One region of the Priestia sp. 40 genome, then DNA from elsewhere that is predicted to be linked to it. Evidence: riboswitches for the same ligand, from Rfam matches in the RefSeq annotation. Region 1 holds a riboswitch; each other region holds the start of a gene.
The links. Region 1 has a riboswitch for S-adenosylmethionine ahead of ACO1DI_RS04435 (hypothetical protein). Riboswitches for the same ligand answer to the same signal wherever they lie in the genome.

Region 2: another riboswitch for S-adenosylmethionine. It lies ahead of metK (methionine adenosyltransferase); the one in region 1 lies ahead of ACO1DI_RS04435 (hypothetical protein).
Region 3: another riboswitch for S-adenosylmethionine. It lies ahead of ACO1DI_RS21090 (bifunctional homocysteine S-methyltransferase/methylenetetrahydrofolate reductase); the one in region 1 lies ahead of ACO1DI_RS04435 (hypothetical protein).
Region 4: another riboswitch for S-adenosylmethionine. It lies ahead of ACO1DI_RS22275 (5-methyltetrahydropteroyltriglutamate--homocysteine S-methyltransferase); the one in region 1 lies ahead of ACO1DI_RS04435 (hypothetical protein).

The regions. Positions count from the first base shown of each region.
Region 1 is NZ_JBMPZA010000005.1:641,324-648,725, reverse strand. It holds gene ACO1DI_RS04460 (DUF6044 family protein) at 1-397, shown strand, start outside; gene ACO1DI_RS04455 (glycosyltransferase family 2 protein) at 410-1,399, shown strand; gene ACO1DI_RS04450 (hypothetical protein) at 1,507-1,947, shown strand; gene ACO1DI_RS04445 (GNAT family N-acetyltransferase) at 2,028-2,474, shown strand; gene ACO1DI_RS04440 (hypothetical protein) at 2,487-2,783, opposite strand; SAM riboswitch class I at 2,905-3,006, shown strand; gene ACO1DI_RS04435 (hypothetical protein) at 3,076-3,414, shown strand; gene ACO1DI_RS04430 (DUF1540 domain-containing protein) at 3,515-3,673, shown strand; gene alaP (alanine permease AlaP) at 3,989-5,392, shown strand; gene ACO1DI_RS04420 (GNAT family N-acetyltransferase) at 5,619-6,458, shown strand; gene ACO1DI_RS04415 (GNAT family N-acetyltransferase) at 6,488-6,886, opposite strand; gene ACO1DI_RS04410 (PLP-dependent aminotransferase family protein) at 6,999-7,402, shown strand, end outside.
Region 2 is NZ_JBMPZA010000005.1:1,525,276-1,532,677, forward strand. It holds gene ACO1DI_RS08940 (tetraprenyl-beta-curcumene synthase family protein) at 1-760, opposite strand, end outside; gene ACO1DI_RS08945 (alpha/beta fold hydrolase) at 792-1,568, opposite strand; gene ACO1DI_RS08950 (gamma carbonic anhydrase family protein) at 1,676-2,203, shown strand; gene ACO1DI_RS08955 (phosphatase PAP2 family protein) at 2,395-2,919, shown strand; gene ACO1DI_RS08960 (glycosyltransferase family 4 protein) at 2,938-4,083, shown strand; gene metK (methionine adenosyltransferase) at 4,118-5,320, opposite strand; SAM riboswitch class I at 5,453-5,570, opposite strand; gene pckA (phosphoenolpyruvate carboxykinase (ATP)) at 5,945-7,402, shown strand, end outside.
Region 3 is NZ_JBMPZA010000017.1:264,724-272,125, reverse strand. It holds gene ACO1DI_RS21100 (Cof-type HAD-IIB family hydrolase) at 1-178, opposite strand, end outside; gene metH (methionine synthase) at 503-3,946, opposite strand; gene ACO1DI_RS21090 (bifunctional homocysteine S-methyltransferase/methylenetetrahydrofolate reductase) at 3,947-5,785, opposite strand; SAM riboswitch class I at 5,893-5,999, opposite strand; gene ACO1DI_RS21085 (amino acid/polyamine transporter II) at 6,332-7,366, shown strand.
Region 4 is NZ_JBMPZA010000020.1:53,408-60,809, reverse strand. It holds gene ACO1DI_RS22290 (LysE family transporter) at 1-539, shown strand, start outside; gene ACO1DI_RS22285 (Rpn family recombination-promoting nuclease/putative transposase) at 1,283-2,149, shown strand; gene ACO1DI_RS22280 (alpha/beta-type small acid-soluble spore protein) at 2,374-2,583, shown strand; gene ACO1DI_RS22275 (5-methyltetrahydropteroyltriglutamate--homocysteine S-methyltransferase) at 2,719-3,846, opposite strand; SAM riboswitch class I at 3,928-4,028, opposite strand; gene ACO1DI_RS22270 (hypothetical protein) at 4,527-4,859, opposite strand; gene ACO1DI_RS22265 (STAS domain-containing protein) at 5,059-5,895, opposite strand; gene ACO1DI_RS22260 (hypothetical protein) at 6,299-6,676, opposite strand; gene ACO1DI_RS22255 (membrane protein) at 6,694-7,402, opposite strand, start outside.

The sequences.
Region 1 (7,402 bases):
GAGCATAGGGCTTCATCCATCTATTGCTCAGTATAACGGCTTTTATACGCTAGATACGTATAACAACTTCTATCCGTTAACATATAAACATGAGTTTCGCAAAATCATTGCCAAAGAGCTTGATAAAAATAAAAAGTTAGAAAGCTACTATGATCACTGGGGGAACCGCTGCTATGTGTTTGTTAGCGAGCTAGGGAAAAAATATGATTACCGAAAAGACTCAACGAAAAAAATCTGTCATTTGCAGCTTAATATCAGCCAATTTAAAAAAATGGGCGGTCGCTATATTTTTTCAGCTGTTCCAATCGAAAATGCTGAAAGTGACGGTTTGCACTTTTTAAAAGCATTTAACGATAAACAGTCCGCTTGGAAAGTGTATGTATATGAAGCAAAGTAAGGGGGCAATAACATGAACAGACCTATTTTAACGATTGTTGTTCCATGTTACAACGAAGAAGAAGTATTCACAGAGACATCTTTTCAATTAACTACTGTAGTAAAAGAATTGATAAATGAACGTCTCGTATCAAGTGAAAGTACCATTTTATTTGTAGACGATGGAAGCAAAGACAGCACGTGGTCGCTTATTGAAAAAGAAAGCTGCAGTAATTTATTTGTAAAAGGGTTAAAGCTAGCGCGAAATGTAGGACATCAAAATGCTTTGCTCGCAGGACTAGAAGCAGCCCATAAGCAATCTGACTGCGTCATTTCCATTGACGCAGATTTGCAAGATGATATCAACGTCATTCGTACTTTTGTAGAGAAGTATTGGCTTGGGTATGAAGTTGTATATGGTGTTCGAGACAGTAGAGAAACCGATACATTTTTTAAACGAACTACGGCAGTAGGATTTTACCGTTTTATGAATAAGCTAGGAATTCAGCTCGTTCAAAATCACGCCGACTTTCGTCTCATGAGCAAACGTGCTCTTGGTGAACTTATGAAATATAAAGAAGGAAACGTCTTTTTACGAGGCCTTGTACCATTAGTAGGATTTCGTTCCGCGGAAGTCACATATGACCGCAAAGAACGGACGGCGGGCGAATCAAAATATCCCCTAAAGAAAATGCTCGCTTTTGCATTCGACGGGATTACATCTTTTAGCGTAGCGCCAATACGCTTATTAACGCTGCTTGGAGGAGCTTCTTTTCTCTTTAGCATTGCGTTTGGTATTTATGCGCTGATTCAAAAATATTTAGATCATACGCAAATTGGCTGGACGTCTCTTATTTTATCGATTTGGCTTGTAGGCGGCTTGCAGCTAATGGGAATGGGTCTTGTCGGAGAATATATTGGCAAGATTTTTAACGAAGTGAAACAGCGTCCTAAATATGCGATTGAAAGAGATTTATATACAAAACACTCATTAGACAAACAAAAAGATTTGCTTATGCATTAACAAGAAGCTTCTCCTAAATGGAGAGGCTTTTTTTGTTAAAGCGTTTATCATAATTTTTAAGTGAATAGGAGATGCTACTACTAAAATTTCTAAGGAGATTAAAATCTATGAAAAGACTATTTTATACAGTCAGCACTTTTTGTTTTGTTTGGCTTGCTTTTGCAAACATTCATGTCAGCGCTCTTTCGATTGAGAAGCTTCCAATGAAGAAATCATCTGAACAATGGTCGGTTGAACTGACAAAAGCGAGCATGACGGGAGATAATCAGCTAAAGTGGAAAAATAACGTCTATCATACATATGGATTAACCGTTGCAAACATTGGAAAAGACGTAGAGCGCGTGCAGGTCCAAGCTTTTCGGCACGAAGGAAAAAATAAGGCGAAATACAGCTTGTTTTCTCCTATTGAAAGGTCTAACTTAAGCAAAAGCGGTCAGCGTTTTCGCTATGCGAATTTTGCTGTTCCTGGAAAAGCGGCAGGTTTAGACATTATGATTAACTGGACGGACGAACAAGGCAATCATCAAGAACATTTTGAATTTAAATAAAAGTCTTCGCTTAGGCGAAGACTTTTTTTGCAGGAATTTATCCTCGCATGTGGAAAACGAACACAAAAGGAGAGATCGTGATGATTGCAAAAGCTACTGAAGAAGAAATACAGGAAATTCGGACGAAATCTGCTGATGCGCTGTTTGAAGGAACAATGAAGCAGTTTCATCCGTCAGCTGAACGCGTAAATGAATTAGTTGGTAATGCCCTTGAAAAAGGCTGTTATTATTTAGTTTCGAGACAAGAAAATAAACTCGCAGGCTGGGTTCTTATCGGCCCATCCGCCGACTTCTTTTCAAAAGAAGAAATTGGCTTTATCTACGAATTATATGTTGTACCGGAATACCGCGGGCAAGGTCTAGCCAAGCCGTTAATGCAAAAAGCAATCAATGAATTGTCTATCAAAGCATATCCTGAAATCAGACTCAGCGTTCATGCTGGGAATTTTGCACAGCATGTGTATCGTGAACTTGGATTTGTAGATAAACAAATATCAATGAGCCTGCAGGTGGTAAAACGTCCGTAACGTTAGTGAATGTCAGCGAGTCCATAAAACATAAGATGTTATACATGCGATGAGGTTCGGTAATGAAAGTAAAAGTAAATAAGTAGCCCAAACAGCGCCTTTATCTAGTACTTCAACGGCTCCTCCACCTGTATTGTCTGAGGAGGGGGGATCTTCAAGCGCGTTCATAATCAGAGCCGCCGCTGCTAAAATAATCCCTCCAATGCTTCCGGTTGTTTTGACAATTGCAACGTGGAAAGTAGATGAAAAGGCAATGCTAAGAAGCAGCAGCAAGCTTCCCAAAAAGGCAGATAACATATATCGTTTCATGTGCTCACCATCCTTTATAAAATCATACCATATTTTACTTCTTTTTTCTTTTTATTGAAAAGCTATTGACGTAACCTATAAAACATATTAGAATAGTCAGAAATAATTTAAAAGCGAAATATTCTTATCTAGAGAGGTGGAGGGACTGGCCCTTTGAAGCCTCAGCAACCACAATTATTGAATGGTGCTAATTCCAGCATAGCCTAGCTCTGACAGATAAGAAGAGGAATCTTTTTCTATGATGAAACCCTCTTCTTAGGAAGAAACATTTCGTATAGAAAAGGTGATGACATTGAATAATAAACAAACGGCTTTATGCATTGACGATTATTTAGATCTATACTTATTAGCAAAAGAAATAAAAGACGAAACGTGGCAGCAGGAAATCTTAGCCGCGCTAAAAACGCAGCAAAGTCGTTCATTTGAAGAAAAACAATCCGCCCTCGTTCAAGAGATATGGGAAGATTTTAAACAGTTAAATGAAGATATTTCTTTTACGTATCGCTTGATTCAAGAAGAGCCAACTAACGAACAATTTCAGGCTAAATTAAGGAAATTAAGAGAACGGCGGATCACGCTGAGCCGTGAGTTATATTTAGCTAAAAAACAGTATGTTGAACACACGCAATAAAAAGATCCGCTTGATAAACAAGCGGTTTTTTTGCATGAAAATGTTAGAATCGTTATATTTCGGGTAGTGAATAGATAAGAAAAGCAAAGGAGGGATAACAGTGGCACAAGGTGTATTATGTGAAGTGAATGAGTGTATGTATTGGAAGTCCGGAAATAAATGCAGTGCAGAGTCCATTTACGTTGTGAGTCCTGAAAGTAGTCACCATGTTTCTGAAACGGAAGAACCTGGCTGTAAAACTTTTGAACCCGCGAGATAAATGCTAGTTTTTATAAAAAAGCATAAAATGAACGATGCGCTGACGGAGTTGAGTCGGCGTTTTTCTATTTCTTAAAAATACTATTACTTAGGTGCAATAATAAATACATAGTAAAAATGCAGTGTCTGCATCTAATTGTGCGTTTAAACAAAATGATAAGATAATTTTTTCGTTTTTCGACAAAAGAAAAGTGAGAGAAAGGTGATAGAATACAAATATATAGCCTAGCTGACTTTTAGCACAAACTTATATGAAAGCGCTAACAAAAGGCTGTATTCATCTCGTTTTGACAGATTGGAAAAAGGGGAGACGTTTATGCAGGGGAAAACTCAGGGGAAAGAATTGAAACGCGGGTTAGAAGAAAGACATGTGACGCTGATGTCCTTAGGAGCAGCCATAGGGGTAGGGCTGTTTCTTGGATCTGCATCTGCTATTAAATTAGCAGGACCAGGAATATTATTGGCGTACGGATTTAGCGGAATGATTATGTTTTTTATTATGAGAGCACTTGGAGAAATGGCGATTCAAAAACCTGTTGCAGGTTCATTCAGCAAGTACGCACGCGACTATTTAGGGCCGCTTGCTGGTTATTTAACAGGTTGGAACTACTGGTTTTTATGGGTTGTAACATGTATGGCTGAAATTACAGCCGTTGGTATTTATATGGGGTATTGGTATCCGGATGTACCAAACTGGATTTGGGCGTTATCGGCGCTTGTCATCATGACAACGGTTAACTTCTTAGCTGTTAAGGCATATGGTGAACTGGAATTTTGGTTTGCACTTATTAAAATTTTAGCGATTGTGTTAATGATTGCCGTTGGATTATTAATGATTGTGTTTGGAATCGGCAACGGCGGCGTTGCGACTGGTATCAAAAACTTGTGGGACAACGGCGGACTGTTCCCGAACGGATTCAAAGGTATTTTGCTGTCGCTGCAAATGGTTATGTTTGCGTATTTAGGAATTGAAATGATCGGCGTTACCGCAGGAGAAGTGAAAAATCCGGAAAAATCTTTAGCAAGAGCGATCGATTCTGTCTTTTGGCGTATTCTTATTTTCTACGTCGGTGCATTATTTGTCATTATGTCAATTTATCCTTGGCAAGAAATTGGTTCGCAGGGAAGTCCATTTGTATTAACGTTTGAAAAAATCGGCATTCCAGCGGCGGCCGGCATTATTAACTTTGTCGTGTTAACAGCAGCTCTTTCTTCTTGTAACAGCGGTATTTTTAGTACAGGCCGTATGCTGTTTAACTTAGCAGAGCACGGAGAAGCGCCAAAAGGATACAGCCAGCTTACAAAAGGCGGCGTACCGGGAAAAGCAGTTTTAGCATCAGCGGGTGCGCTATTAGTAGGAGTAGCGTTAAACTACATTGTGCCTGCCAAAGTATTTACGTGGGTAACAAGCATTGCAACATTCGGTGCGATTTGGACATGGGGAATTATCTTACTTTCTCAAATCAAGTATCGCAAAACGCTAAAAACAGGTGAAGAGGCAAAGCTGAAATATAAAATGCCTTTATTTCCGTTAACGTCTTATGTGTCACTTGCATTCTTAGCGCTGGTTGTTGTTCTTATGGCGTACAATCCAGATACAAGAATTGCAGTTGTCATCGGACCATTATGGTTTATCGGTCTTATTATCGCGTACTACGCAAAAGGATTCCACAAACGAAGTCAGAGTTCAGCTGGGACTGAGCAAAAGCTAGTGAAATAAACGAAGAGACCTCTTTCTTGGAAAGAGGTCTCTTTTCATTAGTTTATGTGCGAATGCTTAGTTTCGAGTTATGGATATATAAATGTAGAAAGTATTCTATTTATTCTGTACTATTTAGCTATGAAAGAGAACTCATGAGTTATTGAATGACAGCCAAAATAACGGCTAGTATTACGCTTCTTAAAGCCAAATAGGACGTCGAAAAGTCGGGAGAGAATATGGAGAAATGATTGAAACATTTAGTGAAAAAGATATAAAAGGTTTGCTGCTGCTATCGCAGCTAGAAAAATGGGATTATAGTGAAGCGGATTTACATACAATTTTTTCATCTGGAAACGTATTTGGGCATAGAAATGAGAAAGGTGACATTGTATCAAGCGTAGCAGTAGTTTTATATGAAAATCAGTCAGCTTTTATAGGAATGGTAATTGTGAGAAAAGATTACCGAAAACAAGGGTTAGCCGGGCAGCTCATGAAGCACTGTTTGCAAATTCTTTCCCCTGAGGTGAATGCCTACTTAATTGCAACAAAAGAAGGTGAGCACTTATATAAAAAAGCAGGGTTTAAAACCGTGGACTATGTAAGTAAATATATAAGCAATGAATACATACCAAGAGCATTTAAAGCTTCAGGGTTTTATACACGATCCTTAACGAGAAGGGACTTCAAAGAGGTTGTAAAGCTTGATGAAGCAGCATTTGGAGATAATAGAAAGCTATTTTTAAAAAGTAGAATTCAGCAAGCTGAAAAAGCAGTTGTCTTACAAAACGAACAAAATAAAATGACGGGTTATGGTTTAGCGGTTCGTACCCCGAGCAATATCGTGATTGGTCCCGTAGTTGCTCCACACGCTGAAGCAGCAATGCTAGTCATTGATGAACTAGCGAAGAATTACAAAGAAAAGCTGAGAATTGACCTGTCTTCTCATGAGGAAACGTTAAAGAAACTTGTGGAAAAACACGGATTTCAGCTTCAAAATAAGCCTCCTGTTATGGCGTATGGCGTCAATCCCCTATCTGCTAGACAGGGCAATCTTTTTGCTATAGCAGCTCAGGCGTTTGGATAAAAAGAAAGGAGAAGCTCCTTTCTTTGCGTCTACCGAATTCTTTCAATCTTAAACCCATTATCAATTTGATGAAAACCGACTTTTGGATAGTAGTTCATAGCAGAAGGAGCGGAAAGTAATATCAGCGCGGTTTCTTCACCGATTTCTGATTGAACGTGTTTGAGGAGCTGTGTGCCGATTCCTTGATTTTGATAATCTTTTACGACAGCTAAATCCGATAAATAGCAGCAGTAGCTAAAATCTGTTAACGCTCTGGCTATACCAATGAGTTCGCTGTCGCTCCAAGCGGTAACAGTAAGAGAAGCGTGATCAAGCATTCTTTGAATCCGATCAAGATCTTGTGCAGGACGTTTAATACCTGAATGTACAAACACTTCAGCGGCTTGTTCCGCACGGATTGAAACGTTGGTTTTATACGTGATAGTCATTGCGTCATCTCCTTGATTTATAAGATATAGTCCAGTATATGAATAACCTGAACTGAGAGTAAGTGTCAGAAACAGCAAATTTAATAGTATCAGTTAGAAAGGAAAGACCACTATGTTAGAGTTAATGCCTTTGCTTGATAAAAGAAAAGCAGATCCCTTGTACATGCAGCTTTATACTTACATAAAGAAACAAATTCAAAAAGGTACCATTCAGCCTCATGAAAAACTGCCTTCCAAACGAAAGCTAGCTCTTCATTTAAGCATTAGCCAAAATACGGTTGAAGCGGCTTATGTACAGTTAGAAACTGAAGGCTATATCGAGATACTAGCCAGGAAAGGAGCATTTGTAAAAGAGATAAAAAATGAAGTTGTGCTTCAAGAACAGCCTCCCGTCTATGTCTCTTTACCGCAAGAAGAACGGAAATCAACTGTCATTGACTTTAGCCATGGAAAGGTAGATATGGAAAAGTTTCCGTATAACACGTGGAAAAAGCTAACGGTTCAAACTATTTATCA
Region 2 (7,402 bases), 880 kb from region 1:
GGTCAATTAAATAATCGAGTAAAATATGTAAGCCTTGAATATAAGGAAAATATCCTGCTTTTATTTTCTGCGTCATTTCTTCGGTCATCTCTTCTTGAAAGCTATAAGCGACCAAACAAAAAATGCCTAACGTTGAACCAGAGCACGCTGAAAATTCATACCACTCCATTTCAGGAACACTGTGCCGGTGAGCATCGAACCAATTCTCTAATCGTGGAACTCTTTCCTTGATTTCAACATGCTTATGTATTTGCAAATCACAATAATAATTAGCTAGTTCTAATAAATGTGAAGAGACTATATGGTAATTACAAGCTTTTCGTAAGGACTGCTGACAAGTCTGGACAAGTCCGGCTAAGTATCCTCCGTCATCTTTATCCGTTCGAAAACGATAGTAATCGCCAAGGGGTGCATGAGGAGTCAACGCATCTGGCATCGATTCATGTAAGGCGGCAAAATCTTTAGGGTCAAGCGAATTGCTGCGGTCACATAAGTTGTCTAAGTAATCGCTGATTGTTTGGTAGGCAACAATAAATTTTATGCATTCCACCATGTTTTCTTTCGCTAAAATCGATAGGATACCGCCTCCTTCACAATGAAAAGTTTTTGTATCGATACTTGCCAATGCTTGAGTACGCAATTCTTTATTAGGAATCTCTTTTGCCCGTTCGCGCCAATAATTGAGCTCATGATGAACGACAGGAAACACTTCTCGATAAATTTTTCTCATTAATGAAATAGGACGAGACGGAATCTTCATTTATTTTCACCTCAACTTCTTACAGCACTCATTAAATGTGAAGATCAACAAAGCTTTTTGCATATGTAAAAACGTATTCTCTTTCAGGCTCATTAAAGATTTCGTGGTACAACTGAGACCATTCTTTGTAGATTTTTTCACTTAGTTCTATTTCATCAAACCACTGCCTAACAATCAGCTTTTCAATAATTTTGTCTTCTCCTGCCTGCATCACAAGAAGCGGGACATCAGGCAACCGATCGATATCTTTAAAAGCTAAGTTAACAGCTTGGATCAATTCCCGGTACCACCTTACAGAAACTTTTGTAACATACAGTGAGTCGTTTTCATCTTCATCTCGAACTTCTTGGTTTCTTGTTGCTTTTTCAACAGTGAGGCCTAAATCAAAAAGTTTGTTCGGCATAACTTTATTTAATCCTTTAGATAACATATCTAAATAAGCTGGTACTTGCTCTTTTAATCCTAAACAAGGTGAGGAAAGAATCGCACCCCATATAGGGAGATTTTTTGTCTGCAGCGTACGAATAACCGCCAGTCCTCCCATACTGTGACCTAACAGGAAAATAGGCAAATCATATTTTTGCGCTTCACGTACCCATTCTTCCACTTCATATACATATTCATCAAAGGATAGGATATGTCCTCTTCTTCTTGTTGTTAAGCCTTGGCCAGGAAGGTCTCCCATAATTACGTGCATTCCAACCGAACGCCACATCTCAATCAGCCAGCGATAGCGTCCGTGATGCTCCGCTGCTCCATGGACCATGACAATAACGCCTTTTGGATTTACTGCTTCCCATTTATGCATTTGAGTTACTCCTTCTTCCTTTTTTTGTTTACCTGCTTAAAAAACCTTTGTACACTTACATTAGAAGATTTACTACTTTTTTTCAACTAATAAAGGGAGATGATTTGATGATTTATCCGTATAAAGAAAAAATGCCTACCATTGCACCCAGCTGCTTCATCGCAGACTATGTCACGATTACTGGAGATGTCACCATCGGTGAAGAAAGCAGCATTTGGTTTAACACTGTTATTAGAGGAGATGTTTCACCTACGATTATTGGTAAACGAGTAAATATACAAGATCAATCAACACTCCATCAAAGCCCAAATGCTCCTTTGCTTATTGAGGATGATGTGACAGTAGGACATCAAGTTATTTTACATAGCTCCATCATCCGCAAACGCGCACTCATTGGCATGGGTTCTATTATTTTAGACGGTGCGGAAATTGGTGAAGGTGCTTTTATCGGTGCTGGAAGCTTAGTGCCTCCCGGTAAAAAAATACCGCCTAATACTCTTGCACTCGGCCGACCTGCTAAAGTGATCCGCACTCTGACAGAAGAGGATTTAAAAGATATGCAGCGCATTCGTACAGAATATGTAGAAAAAGGTCAGTATTATAAGTCTATTAAGAAATCTGATTCTTCATTATAAAGGGAACGTTCCCTCAGAAAGTCATACTGAGGGAATTTTTTTAGTATCTCCACAAACTCTCCAATCATGTTCTATTCTCTCCACAATTGTAAAGAAATTTCCATATTAATTTACATCGTTTTAGTACTGCCTCCACAATTAAAGATTAAACTGAATAATAAAGACGTATTTATTGAAAAGGGAGCGACTCTATGAAAGCCAAGTTAATTCAGTATGTATACGATGCCGAATGCCGATTATTCAAAAGCGTCAACCAACATTTTGATCGAAAGCACTTAAATAGATTTTTGCGTTTACTAACTCACGCCGGCGGAGCCACGTTTACCATTGTGATAGCGTGCTTGCTGCTATTTCTGCATCCTTCATCCGTCGCTTACGCTTGTGCGTTTTCTCTAGCCGTTAGTCATATTCCAGTCGCCATTGCTAAAAAACTATATCCGAGAAAACGACCTTATATTCAATTAAAACATACAAAAGTGTTAGAAAATCCATTAAAAGATCATTCATTTCCATCTGGACATACAACAGCTATTTTTTCGTTGGTTACCCCTCTTATGATTGTTTATCCAGCCTTCGCTGCTGTTCTTTTGCCTCTTGCAGTAACGGTAGGAATTTCAAGAATTTATCTCGGTCTGCACTATCCGACGGATGTCATGGTAGGTCTGATACTGGGCATCTTTTCAGGTGCTGTTTCACTGAACATATTTTTAACCTAATTGATAGGAGGAGTACTAATGAGAATTGCTTTATTTACGGATACATTTGCTCCAGAAGTTAACGGAGCTGCTAAAACACTTTATCAATTTACTCAGTATGTCAAATCAAAGCAAATTCCCATCCAGGTATTTGCTCCTGAATTTGCTCATGATCAGTCATTTTCAACGTATGTTCACCGTTCGCCCAGCATGCCGTTTTTCCTTTATCCAAACAGCCGCTTTTCATTGCCAAACGTTCTAAAAATTAAAAAGCAGCTGCGGGAATTCAATCCTTCTATTATTCATTTGGCCACTCCTTTTACAATGGGGCTTTGCGGCTCCTATTACGGGAAAAGATTAGGTGTTCCTCTTGTCGGCTCTTATCATACCAATTTTGATGATTATTTATCTCACTATGAACTTGAAAAAATGCGTGTACCATTGCAAAAATATATGAAATGGTTTTATAAACCTGTACAAAAAATATTCGCTCCCTCCGAAGTGACCAAACAGCAGCTAGAAGAACAAGGGTTTCACAACGTAGCTATTTGGTCGCGAGGGGTGAATCACAAATTGTTTCACCCCCACTATGACCGCTTTGATATTCGTATTAAATATAATATTAAAAAACCCTACATTTTAACTTATGTAGGAAGATTAGCTAAAGAAAAGAACGCTGATTTTTTAATGAAAATCGCACGATCTCTACCCGATCATATCCGCCATCAAATTCACTGGGTTATTGTGGGAGACGGCCCTTTAAAAGAGCAAATGCAGCAGCAAGCATCTGAGCATATGACATTTACAGGCTTCCTTGAAGGTAAGCAACTTGCTCATATCTATTCATCATCTGATTTGTTTGTTTTTCCTTCAGAAACAGAAACCTTCGGAAATGTTGTACTGGAGTCTCTTGCTTCTGGAACTCCTGTAGTGGCAGCAAATGCAGGAGGCGTTAAACAGATGGTTCAGCACGGGCGAAACGGCTACCTTTGCAAACCTCACTCCTTAGAAGAATTCAGTTCGGCTATTACAGATTTACTCGATGATTTGCATCAGCGGCTTCACTTTGGCCATGCAGCGAGACAATATGCTCTTACTCAATCATGGGACGCCATTTTTCAGCATTTGCTTTCAGAATATGAAGGTGTCGTAGAAAAATCTGCTGCAGGTATTCAGTGGGCATAAAAAAAAATCTCCGTTTTCACGGAGATTTTTTTTATTATTTAGCTAAAGCTTGAGTTTTTAATGCTTCCGCTTTGTCTGTGAACTCCCAAGGAAGCTCTACATCCGTACGACCAAAGTGGCCGTAAGCTGCTGTTTGCTTATAAATTGGGCGACGTAAATCAAGCATTTTAATGATGCCTGCTGGACGTAGGTCAAAGTTTTTGCGTACTACGTCTACTAGTACTTCTTCAGAAACTTTTCCTGTACCGAATGTATCAATTGAAATAGATACTGGCTGTGCAACACCAATTGCATATGCTAGTTGTACTTCACATTTATCAGCAAGATCAGCTGCTACAATGTTTTTCGCAACATAACGAGCTGCATAAGCTGCTGAACGGTCTACTTTTGTTGCGTCCTTACCAGAGAATGCACCGCCGCCGTGACGAGCATATCCGCCGTAAGTATCAACGATAATTTTACGACCAGTTAAACCAGCATCTCCTTGAGGACCGCCGATTACGAAACGTCCTGTTGGGTTAATGAAATACTTTGTATTTTCATCAATTAACTCGTTTGGAACAACTGGATTAATAACATATTCTTTTAAGTTACGCTGAATTTGCTCTAACGTTACTTCTGGGTGATGCTGAGTTGAAATAACAATTGTATCGATGCGAACAGGTTTGTTGTTTTCATCATATTCAACTGTTACTTGTGTTTTACCATCCGGGCGAAGGTAAGGAAGAATTTCTTCTTTACGTACTTCTGTTAGACGGCGAGCAAGTTTATGAGCTAATGAAATTGGAAGAGGCATTAATTCTTTTGTTTCGTTACATGCGTAACCAAACATTAACCCTTGGTCTCCAGCTCCGATTGCTTCGATTTCTTCATCTGACATTTGACCTTCACGTGCTTCTAACGCTTGGTCTACACCAGCAGCGATATCAGCTGACTGCTCGTCGATAGATGTTAATACTGCACAAGTTTCAGCATCAAATCCGTATTTTGCACGAGTATAGCCAATTCCTTTAATTGTTTCACGAACTGTTTTAGGAATATCCACGTAAGTAGAAGTTGTAATTTCACCACTTACTAAAACTAAACCAGTTGTTACGCTTGTTTCACAAGCAACACGAGCATTTGGATCCTTTGCTAGGATAGCATCAAGAATTGAGTCAGAAATTTGGTCACAAATTTTATCGGGATGTCCCTCTGTAACAGATTCTGACGTGAACAGACGACGTTGTGTTGACATCAGTTTTCCTCCTTATAAATACGATACATTGTGATACGGTACTCATTCCCTTATTTTCATTACACGTTAAAAAATATAAAAAAACCTTTCCTTGTATCGAGGAAAGGTATCAAATTCTACATAAGCCTTTCACTCTTATCGATCAAGGTTGTGCCCTTGCATCAGGTTAGCACCTTATCGTCTACACAAAAAAATGACGATGGTTGCTGGGTTTCATAGGGCCTGTCCCTCCACCAGCTCGGGATAAGAGAGTATCCGTTCAAGGACATATAATACATGAAAAAGCGCTTCACTGTCAACAACATTCAAATGGAAATCATCTCTTTATGTTTGAATCTGTTTTAATGTAACATACTCAAATTCTGAAATAGTACACCTTATTAAGAATCATCACTAAGTTTGGTTAATATGACAGATCAAAATGAGGCTTTCACTTAAAATAGCCTCACTTTTTTCGCTTCTAGCACATATACATGTGTCTAAAATAGGTATAACGTACATTTTTTTATAATGCACAAACATTTTTAGTTAAATAGTATAGAATAATTAAATAAATGTGTTATACTAATTATAAATTTCAAACATTAATGAATAAATAATAGCTAAAAAAGGAAGGTAGTGCACATGAGTACTGTTGATATGTCTATCGAATTAAATGGTTTGCTTCAATTAAAAACAACAAAACATCAATTATCTGTTCCACAACTTGTTGAAAAAATTCTAGCTCGACGCGAAGGAACGCTGACTTCTACAGGTGCTGTGTCAGTCGAAACCGGAAAATATACAGGTCGCTCTCCTTTAGATAAATTTATTGTAAGCGATGCTGTATCTTCAAAAACGGTTGAATGGGGACCTGTCAATCAGCCAATTTCTGCTCAGCGATTCGATGCGCTATACAAAAAAGTCTTAACCCACTTAAAGAAGCAGAATGAACTTTTTGTTTTTAATGGATATGCTGGAGCTGATAAAAAGTATCAGTTACCAATTCAAGTAGTTAATGAATTTGCATGGCACAACCTATTCGCTCAGCAGTTATTCATTCGCCCTTCAGCCGAACCAAAAACAAATGATGATGTGAAGCCGTTTACAATTGTAGCAGCTCCAACGTTCAAAGCTGATCCTGAAACAGACGGGACGAATTCTGAAACCTTCATTATTCTTTCGTTAGAGCGACGAATTGTGCTAATTGGAGGAACTGAATACGCTGGTGAAATGAAAAAATCTATTTTCTCAGTGATGAACTTCTTGCTTCCTCAAAACAATATTCTATCTATGCACTGTTCTGCTAACGTAGGAGAAGAAGGTGACGTTGCATTATTCTTTGGTTTATCTGGAACGGGTAAAACAACGCTTTCTGCTGATGCAAACCGTCGTTTAATCGGAGATGACGAGCACGGTTGGTCAAGCTCTGGTGTATTTAATATTGAAGGAGGATGCTACGCGAAGTGCATTCAGCTTTCTGAAGAAAAAGAACCGCAAATTTTCAATGCAATTCGCTTCGGCGCCGTACTAGAAAATGTAGTGTTAAATCAAAATACGAAAGTAGCAGATTACAATGATAATAGTTTAACAGAGAATACTCGTGCCGCTTATTCAATTGACTCTATTGATAATACGGTATTGCCAAGCGTTGCTGGGCATCCTACAGCTATTGTCTTTTTAACTGCTGATGCTTTCGGCGTCTTACCTCCAATCAGCAAGCTTACAAAAGAACAAGCGATGTACCATTTTCTGAGCGGATATACTAGTAAGTTAGCTGGAACAGAGCGCGGCGTAACATCGCCACAGGCTACTTTCTCTACATGCTTTGGTGAGCCTTTCTTACCTCTTGCTCCAACAACTTATGCAGAAATGCTAGGAAAGAAAATCGATGAACATAATGTAAATGTCTACCTTGTAAATACTGGATGGACCGGCGGTGAATACGGCGTAGGTGAACGAATGAAGTTAAGCTACACTCGAGCTATGGTTCAAGCAGCCCTTGAAGGAGAACTAGCTAATACCGAAACAGTAACAGATGCTATTTTTGGTTTATCGATTCCAACTCATGTTCCGGGAGTTCCTGATGAAGTGCTTCAGCCT
Region 3 (7,402 bases), on a different contig from region 1:
ATGTATTATTAATATCAGTAGAAATCTTTAAAATTTCCGTATCCATTCGTCCAGAAGCAAGACAAACCTCTACTCCCTGGCGCTGAAGTTCACTAAGTGCGTCTGCATTATGCTGTTCTACGTATTTTTCTTCGTGTAAAAGAGTGCCATCTAAGTCGCTTACAAATAATTTAATCATTGCTTGAAAATTCCTTTCTCTGAAAAATTTGCTGTGATAAGAGTGTTGCAAATTTATTACATTCTTTATTCTATCAGTGTTTCCCAAGAAACTCATAAAAAAAGCTCAAACCGGCGGTGAATTCAAAGAGATGAAGACATAACTACATTACTTTTTTTCGCAGGAGTCTTCGCCCTGTCCTCCAATCAACAGCTAGAAACAGCTACATGAAATCTAGTTCACCATTACAATGAAAAAATCCGAACGGAGTTGATTCTCAATTAAGAATCTGGATTTACCGTTCGGATCTTTCTTCAACTAAAATACATTTGTCGCAGCCATGTTTTACAATACGTTAAAATATTTCGCTTCAGGATGTGCAAAAACAAGAGCTGTAACAGAAGCTTCTGGTTCCATCATGAAACCGTCTGTTAACTGAATGCCGATGTCTTCAGGTTTAATTAATTTAAACAGTTTTGCTTGGTCTTCAAGGTCTGGACATGCAGGATATCCGAATGAAAAACGCTGACCTTGGTATTTGGCTGAAAAACGCTCCGCCATTGTAAAGTCTGGCGAATCGGGGAATCCCCATCGGTCACGAATTTGCTGATGAACACGTTCTGCTAATCCTTCAGCTAGTTCAAGCGCAAGAGCTTGGAACACGTGACTCTTTAAAAACTCGCCGTTTTCTTTGAATTTCGCCGCGCGTTCGCGAATGCCTGTTCCTGCTGTTACAGAGAAGAAACATACATAGTCCATCTCTTTTTCTTTAGGCTTTGCAAAATCAGATAAGCACAGGAACTGTCCTTTTGCTTGTCGAGGGAAAGTAAAGCGTTCAATTTCTGTTTTTTCATCAGCAGGATCATAAATAATTAAATCATTTCCGTCTGCTTGAGCAGGAAAGAACTGATAAATAACCGCAGGTTTAATTAAGTTTTCTTTTAGTGCCAGTTCGAGCAGGTCATCAACGGTTTCTTTTAATTGAACAGCACGCTCGTCTTTTTCAGCAAGCAGCTTATTTACTTTTCCTTTTAGTCCTAAGTGATGGCCTAAAAGCATCTGCCAGTTAATATACGGAAGAACCTGTGCCAAATCGTAGTGTTTGACAACGTGCCGTTTTAAATCAGCAGGTACAAAAACAGGGGCGTCCGTTGAAATGGCGGATCTTTCTAAAACAGCCGTAGCTGCTTGAGCTGTTTGAGGCTGGCGTTCTCGAACCGTTACTTTCTTTTCTTGCCGCGTTTTTAAATCTGCTAAAAGCTGAATAACTTCTTCTTTGTTCTGCAGCTTATTTGCTAACGCTAATCCGTCCATCGCATCTTTGGCGTAGAGGACCGCACCTTCATATTCCGGGGCAATTTTGAAGTCAGTAAATTTACGGGAAAGGGCAGCGCCTCCTACCATAATTGGAACATCAATGCTTGATTGTGTTAAATCTTGTGCAGTCAAAACCATTTGCTGAGCTGATTTTACTAGAAGACCTGACAGGCCAATGATGTCTGGCTTTTCGTCTTTTACTGCTTCAATCAGCTGCTGCGGCGTTACTTTAATTCCTAAATCAATTACTTTAAAACCATTATTGCTTAAAATGATGTCTACTAAGTTTTTACCGATATCGTGTACGTCACCTTTAACCGTCGCAAGAATCACTTTGCCTTTTCCAGAATCATTTTCAGTTGCTTCCATATGAGGTTCTAAAAAGGCAACGGATGCTTTCATAACTTCCGCACTTTGAAGCACTTCTGCTACAATCAGCTGGTTGTCATTAAACAAACGTCCGACTTCCGCCATCCCCTCCATAAGCGGTCCGTTAATAATATCTAACGGATCATCATACTGAGCTAAAGCCTGTTCTAAATCAGGAAGCAATCCTTCTTTTGTACCTTCGACAATATACATTGCCAATCGTTCTTCGAGTGTTAACGTAGAAATTTCTACTTTTGCTTCTTTCTTTTTATCACGATAAAAGTCGGTAAACGTGCTTAGCGTTTCATCAGTTGTGTTAAATAATAACGCATTAGCAAGCTCAATTTCAGCTTCTGGAATAGAAGCATAGCGCTCTAATTTTTCGGTGTTAACAATGGCATAATCGAGTCCAGCCTGCGTACAGTGATAAAGGTAAACGGCATTTAGTACTTCACGTCCGACTGGAGGAAGACCGAATGACACGTTACTTACGCCAAGAATGGTCAGGCAATCAGGCAGGGCTTCTTTAATCATTTTAATTCCCTTAACTGTTTCTTCAGCAGAACCAATATATTGTTCATCACCAGTCCCTACAGGAAACACAAGAGGGTCAAAAATAATATCTTTTGGATTAAAGCCATGTTTTTCAACAAGCAAATCATGTGAGCGTTTAGCAATCTCTACTTTTCGTTCTGCAGTAACGGCCATGCCTGTTTCATCGATTGTACCGACAACCAGAGCTGCACCGAATTTTTTTACTAGCGGTAAGATTGCATCAAAACGCTCTTCACCATCTTCTAAGTTAATGGAGTTAATAATGACCTTACCTTGTGAGTACGTTAAAGCTTTTTCAATAACTTTCTCATCGGTTGAATCGATTACAAGAGGAACCTTCACTTTTTTTACAACTTCTTGAATAAACTCCTCCATATCTTCCATTTCTTCACGGTCTGGATCTGCTAAGCAAATATCAATAACGTGAGCACCATTTTTAACCTGAGCACGCGCAATTTCAGATGCTTCTTCAATTTTTCCTTCCGCAATCAGGCGTTTGAACTTGCGAGAACCGATTACATTCGTACGTTCTCCCACAAAAAGAGGGCGCATAGAATCGTCATATACAAGTGGTTCAATACCGGTTACAGCATGGTTATGCTCGGAGCGATCAAGCGAACGAGGCGCAACCTCTTTTACCGCTTCAGCCAGTGCTTTAATATGAGCAGGCGTTGTACCACAGCATCCGCCTACAAAGTTCAGCCAGCCTTTATCAGCAAACCCTTTAATTTTTTGAGCAAGCAGCTCAGGGGATTCATGATAATTGCCTTCTTCATCCGGAAGTCCAGCGTTTGGATAACAGCTAACTGCTGAAGTGGCTAGGTCTGAAAGAGAGCGAATATGATCCGTCATAAATTCAGGGCCTGTCGCGCAGTTAAGTCCGACTGAAAGTGGCTTCATGTGTTCCAGTGATAAGTAAAAAGATTCGATATCTTGACCAGCGAGAGTTGTTCCCATAGGCTCAATTGTTCCTGAAATCATAATAGGAACTTCGGTTTTTAGTTTTTCAAACGCTGCTGTGATGCCTAGAAATGCGGCTTTTACGTTCAGCATGTCTTGACAGGTTTCGACTAAAAGCAAGTCAACGCCGCCGTCTAACAAACCTCGAGCTTGCTCTTCGTACGATTCTACTAGTTCAGGGAATGTAATGCCTCCGGTAACAGAGAGCGTTTTAGTGGTAGGACCGATAGCTCCAGCTACGAACCTAGGCCATTCGGGAGTTGAATATTTATCGCGGGCTGCACAAGCAAGCTTCACAGCTTCGATATTCAATTCATACGCCAAGTGACCTAAATCGTATTCATCAAGTACGGTAGATGTTGAGCCAAACGTATTGGTTTCAATGATGTCAGCACCTGCTGCAAAGTACTCTTCATGAATGCGCTGAATGACATGAGGCGCTGTTCGAGTCAAATATTCGTTGCAGCCTTCATATTCTTCGCCGCCAAAATCTTCAGCGGTTAAATCAGCATCTTGAATCATCGTTCCCATTGCTCCATCGATGACGAGTATTCGCTTCTTTAGTTGTTGTTCGATAAGTGAGCTCATTTATATCTTCCTTTCTGATGTAACAAGTTGCTTGTCATGAATATAGCGTGTTAGAATTTCGGTCATTTCATAGCGCATAAACGGCGTAATTAAGTAAATACCGTCAAATAGCTCATATGCTGTATCAATTAAGTTTTTTGCAATCGCAAGGCCTTCGACTTCACCGCGAATTCGGTCATTTCCCGTTGCGTCCATTCGCTCTAGAATATCTTCGGATAATTTAATTCCAGGTACTTCATGGTGAATAAATCGCGCATTTCTTGCGCTTGTTAACGGCATGATCCCGATGTATACCGGTGTTGTTAAATGTTTGGTTGCTTCATATACCTCTTCAATTTGCTTAGTTGAATAGAGAGGCTGAGTAATGAAATAGTGAGCCCCGCAGTCGATTTTCTTCTCCAAGCGCTGAACGGCTCGGTCTAAGTGACGCACGTTTGGGTTAAAGGCGGCTGCAATGGAAAAATTGGTTTTTTGACCAAGCGGTTTGCCGGAATAAGATAGTCCTTCATTAAACTGAGCGATTAAACTAATCAAGTCAAATGAAGATAGATCGTAGACCGAAGTGGCACCAGGGAAATCGCCAACTTTTGACGGATCACCGGTAATCGCAAGCACTTGATTCATTCCTAGCGTATGAAGTCCCATTAAATGAGATTGAAGTCCAATTAAATTTCGGTCGCGACAGGTAATATGAATAAGCGGTCGTGCTTTTGTTTCTTGCTGCATCAGTGTTGCCATTGCCAAGTTGCTGATGCGAGGTGAGGCAAGAGAATTATCAGCTAATGTAATAGCATCTACGCCGACTTTATCAAGTGCTTTTGCGCCTTCTAAAAATTTCGTCGGGCCAAGCTGTTTAGGTGGATCTAGCTCGACGATAACCGAGCGGCGCTTTTTCACAATTTCATGCATATGAGGTTTATCCTGCTGCTCACGCTCTTGAACCGTAACGGCTGGTCTCATTTTAACGACTTTACTTGTAATCGGAGGCAAATCTTTTAAGGCAGATGACATTGCGCGTACGTGGGCTGGTGTTGTACCGCAGCATCCTCCAATTAAGCGAACCCCTTGTTCGCGGAATAAACGCGCGCTTTCTACAAAGTAGTCTTCATTTGTTTCATATTCCAGCTTTCCTTCTACATACGCCGGAAGGCTGGCATTAGGGTAAGCAGATAAGAAAGCTCGATCAGGAAGCGGTACTTCTTCAAGAGACTGAATCATATGATAAGGACCTAAACGGCAGTTTAGCCCGACAACATCTGCTCCCAAGTCTTCTAATTCTTTTAATGCATCTGCTAAAGGACGCCCATCTTGCAGTACGCCAATATCATGCAGGGAAACGTGGGTGATAATAGGCTTATCCGTTTCTTTTCTTGCCAGTGTAAGAACGGTCTTTAATTCTTCGAAATCATAGTATGTTTCAAATAAAAGGCCATCCACGCCTTCATTTAAAAGCCAAAACATTTGTTCACGAATGCTTCGCTTAACCTCTTCTAAACTAATAGCGTTTTTTTGGAAAGAACGAATTCCGCCGAGTGTACCAACCACGTAAGCCTGATCTTTTGCAGCTTGTTTCGCTAATTTTACACCAGCAACATTGATGTCTTTGACTGAATCTTCTAATCCATAACGGGCAAGTTTTTGATAATTAGCAGCGTACGTATTTGTTTGAATAACGTTTGCACCAGCTTCTACATAGGCTCTGTGAATACGAGAAACCTCTTCTGGTTTTGTGATGTTTAGTTCTTCAAAACAGCTGTCAATACCGTGTGAGTAAAGGAGGGTACCAGTGGCACCATCCCCAATTAAAATTTTAGACTTTAAATCTTCAAGTAACCCCATGTCAAAACCTCCTTAAATTGTTCCGCTTCTATTTCACGAGTGATTCGTTTTATGCAATATGCCGATAAAATAGAAAAAGTCTTCTTAAGAAGAAGACTTTTTTCGCCTTCTTATCTTCCAAGCAATAAATTGCTTGCTGGATTTAGCACCATGTCTCCAACGACTGGTTGCTGAGGTTTCAAAGGGCCAGTCCCTCCACCTCTCATGATAAGAATCAATTGTATATAATTGAAACATATTTTTTTAAATAGAAAGAATACTTATTTAATAATTTATCTGATTTTTAGAAATTATACAACAGTAAATTGTGAATTTCCAGCAAATATTGAGGAAAATTTAAAAGCTAAAGGGAAAATATCCGTATATTTTGTTTGAAAACTGCCGTTATGTTAAGGGATAAAGGGTTTTCATGAAAAAAACAAGAAGGAAATAAAAAAACGAAAAAGGCACAGCACCGGGTGAGGCGAGGATTTACATATAAAAGGCTCGTCTTTTTTTAACCGTTTCTACATATAGTGAACTATGAAGGGTAGAAGGGTGATGGGCATGAAAAGGTGGAAACTCACGCTGCAGGTTGCTGCTACGTATGTAGGCACCGTTGTAGGAGCCGGTTTTGCAACAGGCAAGGAAATTGTTCAATTTTTTACACAGTACGGGGAACTTGGAATGGTTGGAATTTTGGTCAGCGGCTTGTTTTTTATTTGGCTAGGTTCGAAAATGATGCTGCTTTCGCACGCAATTGGGGCTTCTTCTTATCAGCAGCTTAATACATATTTATTTGGTGATGTACTTGGAAAAGCGGTAAACGGTGTAATGATCGTCATTTTATTTGGAGTAACTTCAGTCATGCTAGCGAGTACGGGGGCAATAGGAAAAGAACAGTTCGGGCTGTGGCCTCCTGTTGGGATGATTTGTACAATTGTTTTAACTTATATATTTATCGCAAGAGGAATTAACGGTATTTTAATGGTTAATTCTCTTGTTGTGCCGATGATGCTTTCATTTGCTTTTATCATCTTTGTGCCAAATGTCAGCTATTTCTCACTGATTCAAACGAAGCCAGACTTAACGCTCGTCACACAGTGGAAGTGGGCGGTTAGTCCCTTTTTATATATTTCCCTAAATCTAGCTTTGGCTCAGGCCGTTTTGGTTCCATTAGGAAGCTCTGTGAAAGATAGGAGCGTGATTAAAAAAGGGGCCGTAATAGGAGGGTGTGTACTTACGTTTATGCTTGTTTCTACGCATCTTGCTCTTTCCAATTTGCCTTATTCATTTCAACTTGATATTCCGATGAGTGCCGTTGTTAAAAATATCTCAGCGTGGGTGAATGTTTTATTTACGGTAGTTGTGTTAGGTGAGATTTTTACTACATTGATTGGAAATGTATTTGGAATCGCTAAGCAGCTTCAATCATTTCTTCCCCTGAATGATAAGCAAGCTTTTGCGTTTATTATCTTGGCATGCTTTATTATCGGGCAATTTGGATATGCTCAGCTTCTTGAGTTTTTGTATCCGATATTTGGCTATATTGGACTAGCCTTTGTATGGATGCTATGTATTAAAAAAGAAAAAATAAGCTAAAAGCTGGATTTTAAAGAACAGATGTGAAAAAACGAA
Region 4 (7,402 bases), on a different contig from region 1:
GATTCTGGGCATCCTGGCTTATTGGTTTAGGAGGCGTTACAGGAGATTTACTTTTTCTCGTTGTCATCTATTTAGGTGCTGAGCATTTATTTGAACATCAGTTTATAGTTGTATCTACATATATGTTAGGCGGGTTTTTTCTTATTAAGTTGGGACTAAGTAGTTTATCTAGGAAGACTTCCTTAAAGAAAGATGATATGAAAACAACACTGTCTTCATGGCATCGAACATTTTGTATTGGCTTTTTGATGGCTTTATTAAACCCTTTAAACATTGTATTTTGGTTTGGGGTGTACGGAGCTACCTTGCAAGAACTGACACAGAAAGTGTCCTCTTCTCTTTCTTTTCTCTACAGTTTATTTATTCTAGTAGGGATTATCCTTTGGAATCTAAATGTTGCTTTTACTGTCCACTTTGGCCGCGATCTTCTTACTGATAAATTCTTACGAATTATTTCAGTTGTAGCTGGGCTTGTCTTAATTTTATATGGAGTGCGTTTTATTTTTCACTTCTTTAAACTAATTTTTCATTTTGCCTAATTCAAAGATACTCATCTATATCGTAAAGGAGAAAATTGAGAGGTGACCAAAAACTGTTTATTTTTGCTGTTACATTACTAGTAACACTTGTCCTTCTAACTTTATTATGCGTGTTTATTTCTAAGAAGTTACGAAAGAGACTAACACGTAGAAGTAAGCAATGGTGGCTCATTATACACGTTCTATCTGTAATTATTTATTTTGGCGGCATTTTTGGACAACTCTTAGTAACAAGTTCAATGACTTTCTTTTCTGATCAATCGCAGATATACGTGGGAATACTATTTATTAGTTATTTTGACCATTATCTAACGATACCTGGCGCATTAGCCTCTTTACTCACAGGGATATGGTTAGCTCTGCGTACTCACTGGGGAGGCCTAACAAAATATTATTGGGTTCTGACAAAATGGATAGGTAACATGCTTGCAATTCTCCTGGGGTCATCAATTACGGGTAATGTCGTATATAATTTATTCCCCAAAATTCTTTCTAGTGATTTACATCCTTTCCAAAACCCTCTTTATTTTCAGAGTCGAAGAATGCTATTTTGGGGTATTTCAATAAGCTTTATCCTTCTGGCTTTTTTAGTCATTATTTCTTATATAAAACCTTGGGGCAAGAGAAAGGTTAACTGAGTTTTTTTTAGCGTACATATCTGCGGGTACAAAGTGTACTATAGGAAGAAGAAATCTAGTCATGATATACTATTGGTAATAACCATAAATACGACGGAGGGCATTATGACAAAACGATTAGATTTACGTGTTGACTTTGCATTTAAATCATTATTTGGCACCCATGGAAATGAATCCATTCTAGCTGCCTTTTTAAATGCTGCGCTTCGTTTTCCAGACGAAAAGAAGATTCAAACGGTTCAGCTGTTAGATCCGCATTTTAATAAAGAAAACCAAGAAGATAAACGTTCCATTCTGGACGTACACGCACAATTAGAAGATGGAAGCCGCGTTAATATTGAGATTCAGCTTAATAACAAACATGACATGGAAAAGCGAACCCTCTATTATTGGTCCAAGATGTATAGCAGTCAAATGAAAGAAGGTATGGACTACGGAGAGCTTTGTAAAACCATCACCATCAATATTGTAAATTTCCGTTATTTATCTCATATTAATCATTATCATTCCACCTTCCAGTTATACGAACGTGAACAAAAATTACTCTTAACGGATATGATAGAAATTCATTTTATGGAACTACCTAAGTTATTGATTAAATGGCGTAACAGAGAGGTAGATCCACGAGAAGATCAACTTGTACGATGGTTATTATTGCTTGAAGCATCGGAAGATGAAGAAATCACTCAAGTATTGGAGGAGATTGCAATGCAAGAAGATCACGTGCTAAAAAAAGCGATAGATGAGTGGGAACGCGTAAGCCAAGATCCAGAAGTATTATTAGCTTATGAAGCCCGAAGAAAAGCATTATTAGATGAGAAATCAGCTTTGAAAAGAGCTGAAAGGAAAGGAAAAGAAGAAGCTATAAAGTTAATGGCCATTGGAATGATTCAAGAAGGTATAGCGAGTAATATAATCAGTAAATTGACAGGTCTTTCTGTAGAAGAAATCGAAAATCTTCGTCATCAATAAATAGAAAAAAGAGCCGTACTTAAAAGGTACGGCTCTTTTTTCGAACATGGCAAATATTGATTTTCATTACAAGGAAATGAAACATCTAATACCACTTTTTACAGTGTCATTTGTTTCTAAAAAATAGTATAGGAAGCACGTAAGAAAATAATACATCCATTATTTACTATGTATGTACTTCTTTTAAGATAGGAACTTTAAAAGAAACAAGGAGGTGACACAACATGGCAAACAACAAAAGCAGTAACAACAACGAGTTATTAGTATATGGTGCTGAACAAGCAATCGATCAAATGAAGTATGAAATTGCGAGCGAATTTGGTGTAAACCTTGGTGCTGACACAACTGCACGTGCAAACGGATCAGTAGGTGGTGAAATCACTAAGCGTCTTGTACAAATGGCTGAGCAACAACTTGGCGGCGGACGTTTCTAATAGAACTTTATAATAATGGCTGAAGGAAGAATGAACTTCATTCTTCCTTTTTTCGGTTATAAGATCCGCCCATTTATAGTATTTCAACACATCTAGAATGCTACTTATGTAAAATTAAAAAGCGATTCTCACTTTTTAGTTGGCTCCCCAGACATCTTGAGCAATTTTAATTATGTGACTAATTTTATTCCACTGTTCCTCTTCTGTTAATACATTTCCTTCTTCTGTACTTGCAAAGCCACATTGCGGACTCAATGACAAGTTAGCTAGAGGAACATACTGACTTGCTTCTTGAATTCTTTGCTTAATAACCTCAGTATCTTCTAGTGTAGGAAATTTAGATGTTACTAACCCTAAAACAACAGTTTGATTGTTACCTGTAAAGCTTTTTAATGGTTCAAAATCTCCTGAACGGTTATCATCATATTCAAGAAAAAGCCCATCTACATGTAAGTTAGCAAAGATTGCATCGGATATAGTATCATAGCCACCACTTGTGATATAAGTAGATCTAAAGTTTCCACGGCAAATATGCATAGTAATGAGCATATCTTCAGGCTTTTTAGAAATAGCATCATTTAAACAACTTACTCGAGTATTAATAATGTCTTTTACATCCATACCCAGCTTCTCAACAACCGCATTGATTCGTTCTTCAGAAACAAAATCAATCCACGAAGTATCGTCTAATTGTAGATAACGGCAGCCTGCGTCGTAAAAGGCTTGAATCGCTTTCTGATAAGCAGCCACAGTATCATGATAAAATTGATCTCTGTTTCCATTGTAATATGTATCTTCTTGAATTCGAGTAAATAACATGTTTGGGCTTGGAAGTGAGAATTTAGCGACTTGGCTTCCATCACCATGGCGTTCGACAGCTTCTTTTAAAAACGTGAAATGTTCTACCATATAATGATGATTGAAGTCTACTTTACCTACTACCTTAATCGCGTTATTTTTGGTTTTTGCACCCTTGAATTGGCTGATATATTCTGTCTCAAACTGCTCTACACCTTCTAAGCCTGATAAGAAGTCCAAATGCCACCAAGAACGTCTAAATTCACCGTCCGTGATAGATTTAAGACCTACTTCAATTTGCTTCTGGACAAGCTTTTCAATTTCTTTATCCTCTACAGATTTTAGATCGGCTTCATTAATTGTACCATTTGCATACGCTTTTCTTGCTTCTTTAAGGGGAGTTGTGCGTAAAAAGCTGCCTACGTGATCAGCTTTAAATGGAGCCTTCACTAGTGTCTTTGTCATGAGTTTGTTTCCTTCTTTCTTTTTAAAATAAAAAACCTCTTCTTAAAAATAAGAAGAGGTTAATAATCGTTATGGGTTCTCTTCTTATCTTCAAGCAAATTGCTACTGGAATTGGCACAGTACTTTAACAGTCTGTTGCCGAGGCTTCCTAGGGCCAGTCCCTCCACCTCTCGAGATAAGAATATTCAATTTATTTAACTAGAAGAAATATTACACTTGTTTTCTTAGCTTGTCAACAAAAAATTGGAAAATCAGAAATAGCACATCTCTTATCTCATTACTTCCTCATTACCTACTACAGTAAGGGTTCTTCTTTGTTTTTGGGTTGGACAGGAAAGCTTATCGCAATAGCTACATAGTATTTAAAGAATTTGGCTCCATTACCTAATTGTTATTTATCTTCACCAATTGTATTAAAAAAATATCTGACTCCATTATACCTAGCCTCTTCATTGCACTTTGCAAGGAGCGCTATTCCTCACTTCTAATTTCTCTCTTTGATTCATTTCTTAGAGCGAATACGCTAAACCAATCTTTCATATAGTCACATCTTCTTACAAATACGAAAAGAGCAACCATCATATACTGGCTGCTCTCTCCTAGCAAAAATGCACTCACATCAATGTGAATGTGAACGTATTCATATTACAGCACTTCATTGATAAAAAAAGAAATAATTTCTATTTGCCTTTATACATAGTTAATCGTTCTTTTGCTAAATTAATTAATTCCTTTAACTCTTCAACAGATTGCTTGTTATTACAATCGTTTAATAAATCTATTGTATCTTGCAAAAATTGCTCTCTTCTTTTTACCCTTTTATATTCAGCCCTATATTCTTCTGCCATCCTTGCTGTTCGAGTAGACCCCTGACGAGGAGTGGGAACTTTTTCAAAATCTGAGGTACGAGATTTTTTATCTTTTTCATCAAGCATAGCGTTTTCTGGATTCCTATTCCTCAATCCTGATTGACCCAAAATACTCCTTGCAGCTCGTTCTCTTCCAATGGCCATTGTCATTTCCCCTCTCTGGAATTAAGATTTGAGATAAAACGTCTTGTACAGATTCAATAACAATAAAATAAACCCTTCTTTTGATAAGTTAAATTACTAATTTCAATTGATGCTTAGTTACTAGCTATTCCGTCTTTATTTCTATCCAACAATAAGAAGACTACCTTCCATTGGTAGTCTTCCTGCTGCTATAATTCTTTTACCTTATATGCAAAAGGTCACTTACTGCGTCCTTTAGTTTTCCATAGGTTCTTATTTTACTGAAGTCTATACCCAATTGAACGGCTGTTAAAGCAATTTCTGGACGGATACCTGTAATCGTTGTATCAATTCCTAGCAATTCTAACATGTTTACGACTTGAAACAATTCATTGGTCATCATTGTATCAATGGAAGGTACACCTGATAGATCAATGATTAGGCAAGACAATTCAAGGTCTTTTGCCTGCATCATAATTTTTCCCGCAAAGTCATTGCTCTTATAGTCATCGATCTGACCAATTATAGGAAGAACACCAACTGTATCTGAAATACTAATGATTGGTGTACTCAGTTCTGAAATTAGCTTTTTTTGAGCATATACTTGCGCCTCTGCTACTTGTCCATAATACATGGTAAAGAGTTCAATCATCCGGTCAAAGGCTTCGTTTAAGGTTCTGTTCCATAGAATAATATCTTGTTGTGTAATACTAGACTGTTGGAGGCTTATAAATGCTTCAACCTTGTTAAGAAAAATAGCACGAAACTTTTTGAAATGACGGATACTCAGGTAAAGAGGATTCCCTAAGCGAGCTCGTTTGGTTGCAATCTCTTGGGCCCAACCACTAAGATTTTTAAAAGATCCATCCTTTAGGACCTTCACTATTGTACGGGTAAAATAGTGATTTTGTTCTCGAAGGTATTCAGTTACCTCTGGAGAAGCATCAGCTGTATAAACAGAATTTTCTTCTATCTCTCGAGAATCTAACCACTCTTGAGCCATTTCATTCACATGTTGTAATAAAAAATCATGTAATTCTTGAGTCATTTTATCCATAGCGTTTTCCCCTTTGATGATAGATAACTTTATCTTTCCCTTTTATTGAGCACAGAAAACATAACTACTATTCAACACACGGATACTTATTTTAAGGTATGGTACGTTCATGCGAGGGAGCGTTTCTGGGGTACCTCTTTAGTTTTATAGACGAATTGCTTAAGTTAAACAATAAAATGAGGTTAGTTTATTCTCAACTGAAATCCATTAATCCTGCTGTTTGTTAGGTGCTTTTTTATATGAATGCTAAAATATAAAAAAAGCAAGTAAATTTTAAAATTTATAATTGTTCCTATATAAAACATTTCACCTTGATTATTATTAAAGGCTAGTATCTGTTTGATCATGGTTTAGGTGAACCACAAAAAGAAAACCACTAGAATGGCTCTAGTGGTTTTCCTTTTTAAAAGTCGCTATATTCTTCTAAGTCGTCATCGTCTAATGAGCCAGATATATTTTCTAAATCTGCAATCTTTCCTTCTTTCAGTTGAGGAACCTTTGAAGGCTCTTCTTCTTTAAAAGTATTGCTTCCTACAAAACCCGTTGTTTGGGCTAATACCTTTAATTCAGATAGTTCATTCTTAATATGCTCAAACATTTCGTAGGTTTTTTTATCTTCCCTTGCTTTTCTTCCAGTAGATGAATCATCTAAATCACGTAGAATTAAAGACGAAATATAATCTCCTAACTTACGCGATTTAGCATATGTAGCCAGTTGATTATACACTTCATCGCTCAATCGATTTGTCTTAATGGTAAACGCATTTTGGCGTTCTGACATCCTTATCACCTACGTTGTTAGGATTTAACGGCTTTTTTCTCTGCTGCTTGCTTCTTCTGAACGTAACCAATACTACGAATCTCTAAACCAAATAAATTTAAGTGACGGCTATCTTGAGGAACCTTATGGTACTTGTCTGTACGTTCTTCTCCAATTTTTTCACGCATACTATTCATGATAGCAACTTCTAAAGTAGGAGCTACCCCTCCACAGTACACGTATTTACGCACTTTGTTCGCTGGAGGTGGTGCAACATCATTTAACTTAGCCAATAAGATCTCTACATATTCTCGAAGAGAAGACTTGATTGTATTTGTTAAATCAATGGATTCGCCTGTGTTTTCGTTTTTTAATACAAACTTTTGTTTGCCGTAGTTATCAAGAATAAATTGATCAAACGCACGTAAGTCTGTAAACAGTTCTAGGAATTTCTCTTTACGCAATTTATCGATATGCGCTAAATAAGGGATGCCTTCAATGCTTTGGAATGATTCACGACTATTGGCAGCTTTCAACCCTTCTGGTAGAATAACCACATCAATGGAACCACCACCAATGTCCACCATAACTGTTTCACATTCTACATACTCATTTGCATCTTCACGATCTTCAAGGGTTAAGTCTTTTTTTAAGGCAAAACGTGCACTTTCTCCCTCTTTTAAGCACGCACTTTCTTCTACTACTACCTTTAACGTATTTTCGAACCCAGGCGTATGCACCGTAAAT